Regions from separate parts of the Paenibacillus sp. FSL H8-0259 genome, predicted to be linked through region 2. Evidence: riboswitches for the same ligand, from Rfam matches in the RefSeq annotation. Region 2 holds a riboswitch; each other region holds the start of a gene.

Region 1 (3,279 bases), 3.4 Mb from region 2:
AGCCTTCGGACGGGAAGAGCTCCTTGTTCGGCGAATGATGGAATTCCGAGAAAATAATATCATAAGGTTTGCCCAGAATGTGGGCAAGCACATTAAGTCTTCCGCGGTGGGCCATACCCATCAGGATATGCTCTGCGCCGTCATGTGCGGCAGCGCGGACAATTTCATCCAGCATAGGCACGAGGGCATCATTGCCCTCCAGGCTGAAGCGCTTCTGGCCGACGAAGGTCTTATGCAGGAAGGTCTCGAACTGCTCTACCTGAATCAGGCGTTTCAGCAGCTCTTTGCGTTCCGCATGGTTCAGTGGAGCAGGCGACGTTGTGGATTCCGCCTGGCTGTTGAGCCAGCGCAGCTCACGCTCGTCATGCACATGCCCGAATTCATAGGCAATGGTCTGTGTGTAGGCCTGGCGCATTCTGTGAACGGCATCCATAGCGGTATGCACGCCCTCAGGGGCATTCTCCCAGATCAATGAAGCCGGCAGGGCATTCAGATCTTCGCGCGTCAGCTCATAGGTCTCGATCTCCAGCCATTTCGCCATCGGGTTGGTGCTCCGCTCCAGCGGATCGATATCGGCAGCCATATGGCCGTATATTCGGATGTTAGCCATTAGCTTGGAAGCTTTAACGGCTTTCCTGAGCCACTCTGTATCTCCTGAGATGGCGGGGGGAGGCGTCTTGACGGCATCCGGAGCCAGGGGAGGCGGGCCGGATACTGTGAAGAGGTCGCGGTAATGATGCTCTACGGAAGTGGGGTCCTTGACAAACTGCTCGTATTTCTCCTGAATGTAGCCCAGATTGGGACCGTAATACTTGCTCCAGACAGATTCGTTATAGGGCTCTTTGACGGCCATGAGTAGGTCCTCCTAACGGATAAACTCCACATGCGGTATATTAGGAACACCGCTTAGCGGAGCTGCGATGTTTGCGGTTTCATTCTCATCTTATTGTGCTACTTTCCGGCAGGGTAATCAATTCATACTTTCGTGCAATCCGTTCGCAAAACGGTATGATTCAGCAGGGGATTCATACGGAACAATCATAAATTTCCCGGGTGAAGCCGGAAAAATAAAATATCGTTAAAATTAATAAAAAATTAAGGGATTTAGGTGGTTGTAAATCATAGGAATGGGTAATTGTTTCTATATTGTGTTACGGGATTAATATCTATTTAGTATATTTAAACTAATTTGGACCGATTGAAGATGAATTGGAATTATTTATACAAGCTATTGGCAATTTTAGCTAAGGGTCTTCACGATTTAACATAAAAAAATTCCAGAAAACGACACACTTTTCATGTAAGATCTTGTATAATGTTATTGCGGAGAACGGTTTCATCGATTCTTTTCAGATCCTTTCATGTAAAGGGTCCAGTAAAGGGTAAACCTGCCGAAAGACAGGGGCACAAAGTCTCGGATCTAAAGTAGAAATACTATGATGGCCGGACTGCCTGGGGACGCGAAAATTCTAGGAGGAGATTTCTTGGATAAGTCCAACCAGGGGAATGACGAACTGCAGGCAGTTGATCTGGATTTAGAATGGGTGCATTTGCTAATGTCTGCTAAGCAGGCTGGCATCCAGGCAGACGAGATTCGGCGTTTTTTTACTGAAAAAGCACTCCAGGCGATGTAGGGCATTCAGCATTGTACGGATACATACAGAAGAGGGCACAGCGGTGTACACGCTGTGCCCTCTTCTGTTGGAATTTACATGTTGTTTCGGGGTCCCCGCAAAGTACCTGGGTAATCATCGAGGCTGCTGCCTCACTTTGTGGGGTATTTCAGTTATCCTTCTGCTCCAGCCGCCATTTCTGATAATCGAGAAACTCCTTGAATTCACGTTTGCTTATACCAGAGGCCATCGCATCCTGAACCAGCCTGAACCATTCTCCATCGAGAACCGGCTCTGCAGTTTCTGCAATTCCGCCATACAGTAATACGTGAATGGATACTTGGAGTGCATCGGCAATTTTTTCGATAAATTGAATGGAGGGGTTGGATTGGATATTCCGTTCGACATTACTTAAGTATGATTTCGCCACGTCAGCCTTATCCGCAAGCTCGGATAAAGAATAACCCTTCTCCAGCCGGAGCCTATGGATGCGGCTTCCCATATTATCTGACACGATTACAACGCCCTCCGTACTTTTTGTTATCAGTATAACAAAAATTCGCAAAACGGACAAAAACCCTTGTTCCTGCCAGAAGCTGGCGGGGAGAGACAAAACGGCATATCCAGCCCGGATGAGGGAGGATATGCCGTTTTGTGTATATAATTTAATAGCCTTATTTGGCTTCTCCCAAACCTTGCGTAGCATTGAATGTCCAGTTCAGCGCCAAGCCGTCACCCTGGAAGATATTCTGATCCTGGGTATTGTCAACGAATTCGAAAGCAATCTTGAAGGTTTTGGTTTGGGTAGCGGCGATGCCTCCCGGCAGTACACCCGCCGTTACGAGATCATAGCTGGAAGTGTTCTTCAGGTCCTTCAGGGAGATCTCGGACAGCACATGGCCGGCAAGCGGACCGCTGGTATAAGAGCTGTCGAGAAGTTTGATTTTGAAGTGATCTCCAAGATCCTGGCCGGCATTATCGCCCTTCGCATCAGTTACAGTGTAGCTGGTGGCCAGCGTTAGGAGTTTGATATCCAGGGTGCCGTCATTGGACAAGGTGAACGTGCGTACGGTGTAATCACCCGGTTTCAGATTGGTCAGGGCAACAGGTGTATTAAAGGAAGAGCCGAGCTTCAGCGTGCCTGCCGCGAAGGTTGCCGTGCTGGTTGCTGTGGAGCTGAAGTAAGCGAAGGTGCCCCCTCCGATTAAAGACAATCCCAGTGCTGCCGATGCTACGCCAAGACCCAATGTTTTTTTGATACCCATAATTAATTTCCTCCTCGAGTATATTATGTTTTTTTAAGATCGGTGATCAGGAATGCATATACAGATAGATTATTTGAGGGCGCCTTTTTCCTGGTTGGCTTCGAAGTTCAGGGTCAGGGCCAGTGTATCGCCTTGATAGTAGTTTTGCGGCTGGAAGGTTTCCTTGAAGGCAAACTGTACGCTCAGTTTATCTGAGGTGCCTGCTTTGATGCCCCCATTCTCTACACCAAAGATTCCGCCGAGAATTCCCTTGGCTACAAGATCCGGACTTTGCTGCTCAAGTTCGGCCAGTGAAACGACCAGAACAGGTGATGTTACCTTATCCTTGTTAACTAGGAACGTCACAATAATATCGTCTTTGAGATTATGGGCGCCGTTATCTCCCTGGGCATCTGTAATGA
Region 2 (3,279 bases):
TCCAATGTGACGCATACAATCGCCAAAGGCGACTTCACCAGCCGTGCAGACGAGAACGGATCAATGGGCGACATCAGCCGCTCCTTCAACACTATGATCGATAAATTGAAGAAGATCCTAACCGACGCTTCGCAGCTTACCCGCCAGGTTATGGATGCCAGCCGGGGTATTGAGGACAAGAACCAGAACCTGAAGATTGTAATGGCACAGGTAGCCTCCTCTTCCAACGAACTTGCCCTGGGTGCGAATGAAATCTCGGTGGATATTGCCGATATGACGGAATCGATCAAAGATATCGAAACCAAAGTCTCCAATTATACAAACTCTACCAAGGAAATGAATAAACGCTCCGCCCATACACTGGAGCTGGTTGAAAAGGGACGCCAGTCCGTGGACACTCAAGCCGAAGGCATGCGGAAGAATATCCAGGCTACACAAAAAGTAGCAGATACGATCGAAGCGCTCTCACAGAATGCCCGCGGCATTACCATGATCACCAAGACCATCACGGAAATTGCCGAACAAACCAATCTTTTGTCGCTTAACGCCTCAATTGAAGCTGCACGTGCAGGTGAGCACGGACGCGGTTTCGCAGTTGTAGCCCAGGAGGTCCGCAAGCTTGCCGAAGAATCAACCGCCTCCACCAAGGAAGTGTTCGGGCTGGTACGCAGCATCGAGGCCGATATCAAGCAGGCTATCGATAACATCGCTATTAATGAAGAGGTTGTTCAGGTGCAGAACGAGATGATAACGGAGACAGCACATATTTTCGCGCAGATCGTACATAGCGTGCAATACATAACCGAGCAGATCTCCTCCTTCTCCGCAGAGAGTGATCTGATGCTGGAGAGTGCGCTCAAGATCTCCGGGGCGATCGAGAATATCTCGGCCATTACCCAGGAGACGGCAGCAGGTACCGAGGAGGTATCTGCGGCGATGAACGAACAAATTCATGCCCTGCAGTCCGTAGCAGAAGAGACCGAGAAGATGACACAATCTGTCTTCCAGCTGCAAAAAACAATCCATATTTTCAAATTCTAGCAGCAGCCCCAAGAGACCATTTCCGCAGAGCAGTATGCGGGAAGGGTCTCTTTTTGGCATGGAAAAAGCAGATTGTAATGTAATATTCACAAAGTGTTAAAATAGTGCATAACCCTAAAATAACGCCTTTGCACTTCTTTACTGCTAATTCTTTATTACTAATAAACTAACATTATTTTAAATTTTAATCACCTATTTCTTAAGACCTATTTCTAGGTTCTCCCAGCCTATAATTCTAATACATCTGCATAGTTTCAGGAGGTTCCTACGATGTTATGAGGCTTATGGCTTATGCAGATTAAATTCTGCTCTTTTTCTGCATTTGCATTATAAGACTTTGGTCTTCCAGACGCATCCATTTTCAAAAGTTTGAATATCTAATATTTCATCTCCTATTACATCTGAATATTCGCCAAATTTCGCGTTTTGCTGCAAACGGCTTATTGACAAAAGGCGAGCGAGGAATATATTGTAAAGGAAAATTATCCTTCGCTGTATTGATAACAACATATGAGGCAAAATTCACCGAAAGGGAATGACGCAAAGCCATGGATCTACAGTCTCACTTATCCGGTGAGATCATGACAGCCAGGTTGCTGAAAAACTATGAACGTCCGGGAATCCGCGTTCAGTTATGGTGATTCGTGCAACAGGCCTGTGCTCCTATTTCGAGTACAGGTTTTCTATTGCTAGCATACAATCAAAAAACAACTTGTGGGGTGGATGTTCTGAAGACAGTTGCAGATTATATGGCGGAAGCATTACGCGATCTTGGGGTAACACATTCTTTTGGTATTATTGGCAAGTCCATTTGTCCTATAGCTCTCAAACTTGTTGACTATGGCATTGAGTTTATTCCCGGCCGGCATGAGTCCAGCTCCGGCTTCGCAGCAGGCGGCTATGCACTGAAAACAGGCAGTCTCGGGGTTGCCTTCGGCACCTCCGGTCCAGGCGGAACGAACCTGCTAACCGCAGCAGCACACGCCAAAGCCAACAATCTCCCGGTGCTCTTCATTACCGGTCATCAGTCTATTAAAGAGCTGGGGATTCCCCAGTGTCAGGATTCCACATCCTATCTCGCCGATTTGGCGGACATGTTCAGACCGGCCACTCTTTTCAGCAAGCTGGTAGAACGCGGCGACCATTTCAGTACGATTTTCAATCATGCCCTGTCTATCGCCCTTGGTGACAAGAAAGGACCTGTTCATTTATGTATTCCGTTTGATGTTCAGACCGAGCGCCTTGAAGAATGCCGGATTGTCCTTCCGCAGCGGGAAAGGCTCGTCAGCTACGCCAACTACGAACGGGTCATTTCAGCGATCAATGCTTCCAGCAGGCCTCTGATCATTGCCGGTAAAGGGGTTAACCGCTCCGGTGCGCACAAGGAACTGGTACAGTTGGCCGAGACCTTCAACATACCTGTAGTGACCTCCCCCGGCGGTAAAGGAGCCATTGCTGCGGATCACCCGCTCTATCACGGTCCTGTGGGCGTTGGCGGATGTACGCATGGGGATGAGATGTTGAACAACAGTGATCTGTTTATCGTGCTTGGTTCGCGTCTGAGCGATATGACCATATGCAATCTTAAGAAGGAGAATCATCCGGATCAGCTGATCCAGTTTGATGTTGATCCAACCTTTGTCGGTAAAATATTGACTTCCGATACCATTTCCGTCGGCGGCGATTTGCGTGACAACCTGGAGCTGTACCTCGGCAAGATTGATCCGTCCACTATAACCAGACGTGAAATAGAGATCTCCAATCACTATACTGAAGAGCTGCCTGTGCTGTCCAAGCTCTCGCTGGCTTCGGTAATGAGCACGATGAGCGATTTGATTCCATATAACAGCAGCGTGTTTGTTGATGACGGCAGCCACGGCTTCAATGCGGTCAAATGGTTCAACGTGAAGAAACCGGGGAGCTTTGTATTTGATGCCTATTTCGCCTGCATGGGGAATTCAATCGGCATGGCCATCGGTGCCAAGGCGGCTGCGCCGGAAGAGACGGTCTTCTGCATTACCGGTGACGGCTGTTTCATGATGCTCGGAACTGAAATTAACACAGCGGTTTGCAAGAATATTCCGGTTATTTTCATCGTTGTGAACAATATGCAGCTGGATATGGCCCTTAAGGGAATGGAAAAAACAACCGGACGTATCGATGGAACCATCTTTGAAGTCCCTATGGATGCAGTGAAGTTTGCTGAGTCGCTGGGAGCCACCGGCTTCCGCGCAGAGA
Region 3 (3,279 bases), 4.0 Mb from region 2:
CGAAGCAATTTCTGAAAGTACTGGAAAGCCCGGCAGGTGAACCGGAATCCATGGTACAGCGGGTATGGAGACAGCTGCAGGAGACAGGGATGGCGGAATCGTCCTACCTGGCTACCGGCCGCAGCCAGGTAGAGATGATTCAGAGCCAGCTGGGCAGCGGGGTGCCGATTATCGTTGAGCCGGAGCGGCGCGATACCTTCCCTGCCATCGCACTGACAGCAGCTTATCTGTATTCGGTCGCCGGTGTTTCACCAAGCGAGACGGTAGCCATCCTGCCCGTCGATCCTTATGTGGAGTCGTCCTTCTTCGAAACCGTTCTGCAGCTGGAGAGCACGATGCTGGAGAGCGGCGCCAATCTGGCGCTGATGGGCGTAGTTCCGGAGCATGCCTCCGAGAAATACGGCTATATCATTCCTACCAGCGCCGAAGCGGGGGCGAGCGGGTATCTGCAGGTGAGCCACTTCCAGGAGAAGCCGGACCGCAAGCAGGCTGAGGAGCTGATCAGCCGGAACGCGCTCTGGAACTGCGGCGTGTTTGCTTTCCGTCTAGGTTATCTGCTGGATATTCTGCAGCGCAAAGGACTGCCGCTGAACTATGAGGAACTGCAGAAGCAGTATAAACTGCTGGCTTCCATCAGTTTTGATTACGAAGTGGTGGAAAAAGAAGAGAATATCGTGGTTCAGCCTTACGCCGGATTCTGGAAGGATCTGGGCACTTGGAACACGCTGACTGAAGAAATGACCAGCAATCATGTCGGCAAAGGCTTCGTCACTGCAGATTCCGAAGGCACCTGCCTGATCAACGAGCTGGACATTCCGATCACCGTGATCGGAGCGAAGGATCTGATTATCGCCGCCAGCCCGGACGGAATTCTGGTTACGCACAAGGCGGAGAGCCCGCGCATTAAAGAAGTGCTGAAATCTTTTGAACAAAGACCGATGTACGAAGAACGCCGCTGGGGCCACTACAAGGTAATTGATTATGTGAAATATGCGGAAGGCAATGAGGTGCTGACGAAGCGAATCTTTATCTCTGAAGGTAAAAATATCAGCTATCAGCTGCATCACAAACGCAGTGAAATCTGGACCATTGTCAGCGGTGAAGCCAGCATTGTGCTCAATGAGAAAATGCATAATGTGAAGGCGGGGGATGTCGTACGGATTCCGGAAGGCACCAAGCATGCGATCCTGGCATTGACAGATATGGAATTTATCGAAGTGCAGACCGGCTCTGAGCTGGTGGAGGAAGATAACATCCGAATCACCTTGGATTGGGAAGATATCGCCTTGCAGCAATTCATTTCATAGGTCTAATCTATCTATATAACCAATTGTTACAAATCCAAAACAGGTATTAAGAACCATTTATTAAGAAAAATTCATTTTTGCTCTAAATTAAAACTAAATAGGGACGATACTTACGGTAAGAGGGATTAATCCTTCCAATACGACAAAGGCAAACCTAATCGAAAGATAGGGACGCAAAGCTATAGGGCCTTCGCAAGAGTGGCAGCCTGGCTACCGAAAGGAAGATGGATTTTGATAACTTACCGTAAGTCTCGTTTGCTGTGCACTGTGCTGTCTCTGGCCCTTTTATTGACTGCAGTACCTCTGGGACTCGGCGGAATGCCTTCATCTGCAGAAGCTGCGTCTAGTTCCAAAGCGCCCGTTAATCCGGAGGCTTCAACCGAAGCAGTCAGATTGCTGGATGATCTGTATTCTATCACTGGAAAAGGCATTATTACCGGCCAACATGACTATCTGGAAAGTCCGGACGAATTCAGCAACAAGCTGAAAGGAACCAGCGGACAATATGCTGCTCTTCACGGCTATGAACTGGGCGTAATCAGCGGGCAATCGGAAAGTACAGCAGCGGCGCAACGCAGAAATGTTGTGAACAGCGCGATCAACTGGTATAAGGGCGGCGGCATTGTAGCCATGACTTTTCATGAGAATCTGCCCGGTACCGCATACCTCTGGTCCAATGTTCAGAAACCGCTGAGCCAGGCGGAATTCAATAAATATATTACTCCGGGTACAACACAGTACACTGCATTGATTGCAGATCTGGACAAAGTGGCAGTTTCACTTAAAAGCCTGCGGGATGCTGGTGTTCCCGTACTCTGGAGACCTTACCACGAAATGAACGGTGACTGGTTCTGGTGGGGGAAGAAAAATAACTTTGCTGCGCTTTGGAATATTATGTATGACCGTTTCGTAAACGTTCATAAATTAAACAACCTGCTGTGGGTATGGAACCCCAATGCACCCAATGCCTGGTCTGATCCTTATGCGCTGACCTACCCGGGGGCTGACAAGGTGGATGTACTCGCGGCAGATATATATGAGAACGATTATATGAATAAATATCATGACAGCCTGCTCGCACTTGCGAATGGCAAACCGATTGCCATTGGCGAGAATGGACAAATGCCAAGCACAGCAAAGCTGCAACTCTCACAGAAAAATTGGGTATATATGATGAGCTGGGGAAAAATGCTGTATGAAACCAACACAGTTGCTACCATCAAAGGTTTCATGAGCGACAGCTATACTGTGACCCGGGACGATTATAAAGCAGGCACATTTGCTACGGCGACGCCGAAACCAACAGCAACGCCAACGCCGGAACCGACAGCAACGCCAGTACCAACAGCAACACCAACGCCGGTACCAACAGCAACACCAACGCCAGTACCAACAGCAACACCAACGCCGGTACCGACAGCAACGCCAACGCCAGTTCCAACAGCAACACCAGCGCCGGTACAGACTGCAATGCCAATACCGATACTGACGCCGCCCCCTGCTTCCAATGATTCTGTGACGGCCCCCGTCGTTCAGAATGGTCTTCAGGGAGAATACTACAAGAACATGACGCTTTCGGGCACTCCGGTTCTGGTCCGGAATGATGCGCTGCTGAACTTTAACTGGCGCCAGGCAGCGCCGGATGCCAAGCTTGGAGTGGATAGCTTCTCCATACGCTGGACGGGTCAGATCAAACCTTCTTTCAGTGAAACCTATCAGATTATCACTACATCCGATGATGGTATCCGCGTCTATATTGACGGCACAGCTGTAATCGACAGCTGGACCAAACAGAGCGGTACCGAGCGTACAGGAAGCATAAACCTGCAGGCAGGCCGGCTGTATGATATCAAAGTGGAGTATTACGAGAATGCCGGCGATGCCAATATCCGCCTGATGTGGCAGAGTCCAAGCCAGGCGAAGGCAACTGTCCCTACAAGCGCGTTATTTGTGAACACGGCTGCTTCTTCAG

The links. Region 2 has a riboswitch for cyclic di-GMP ahead of NSU01_RS22850 (thiamine pyrophosphate-binding protein). Riboswitches for the same ligand answer to the same signal wherever they lie in the genome.
Region 1: linked by a shared signal. The riboswitch ahead of NSU01_RS02050 (anti-repressor SinI family protein) and the one ahead of NSU01_RS22850 (thiamine pyrophosphate-binding protein) in region 2 are both predicted to bind cyclic di-GMP.
Region 3: linked by a shared signal. The riboswitch ahead of NSU01_RS05495 (PA14 domain-containing protein) and the one ahead of NSU01_RS22850 (thiamine pyrophosphate-binding protein) in region 2 are both predicted to bind cyclic di-GMP.

The regions. Positions count from the first base shown of each region.
Region 1 covers NZ_CP150147.1:473,485-476,763, forward strand. The annotation lists gene NSU01_RS02045 (2-oxoglutarate dehydrogenase E1 component) at 1-853, opposite strand, end outside; cyclic di-GMP riboswitch class I at 1,372-1,456, shown strand; gene NSU01_RS02050 (anti-repressor SinI family protein) at 1,485-1,634, shown strand; gene NSU01_RS02055 (helix-turn-helix domain-containing protein) at 1,783-2,115, opposite strand; gene NSU01_RS02060 (TasA family protein) at 2,288-2,878, opposite strand; gene NSU01_RS02065 (TasA family protein) at 2,948-3,279, opposite strand, start outside.
Region 2 covers NZ_CP150147.1:5,267,557-5,270,835, forward strand. The annotation lists gene NSU01_RS22845 (HAMP domain-containing methyl-accepting chemotaxis protein) at 1-1,041, shown strand, start outside; cyclic di-GMP riboswitch class I at 1,546-1,642, shown strand; gene NSU01_RS22850 (thiamine pyrophosphate-binding protein) at 1,761-3,279, shown strand, end outside.
Region 3 covers NZ_CP150147.1:1,285,855-1,289,133, forward strand. The annotation lists gene NSU01_RS05490 (sugar phosphate nucleotidyltransferase) at 1-1,307, shown strand, start outside; cyclic di-GMP riboswitch class I at 1,445-1,525, shown strand; gene NSU01_RS05495 (PA14 domain-containing protein) at 1,539-3,279, shown strand, end outside.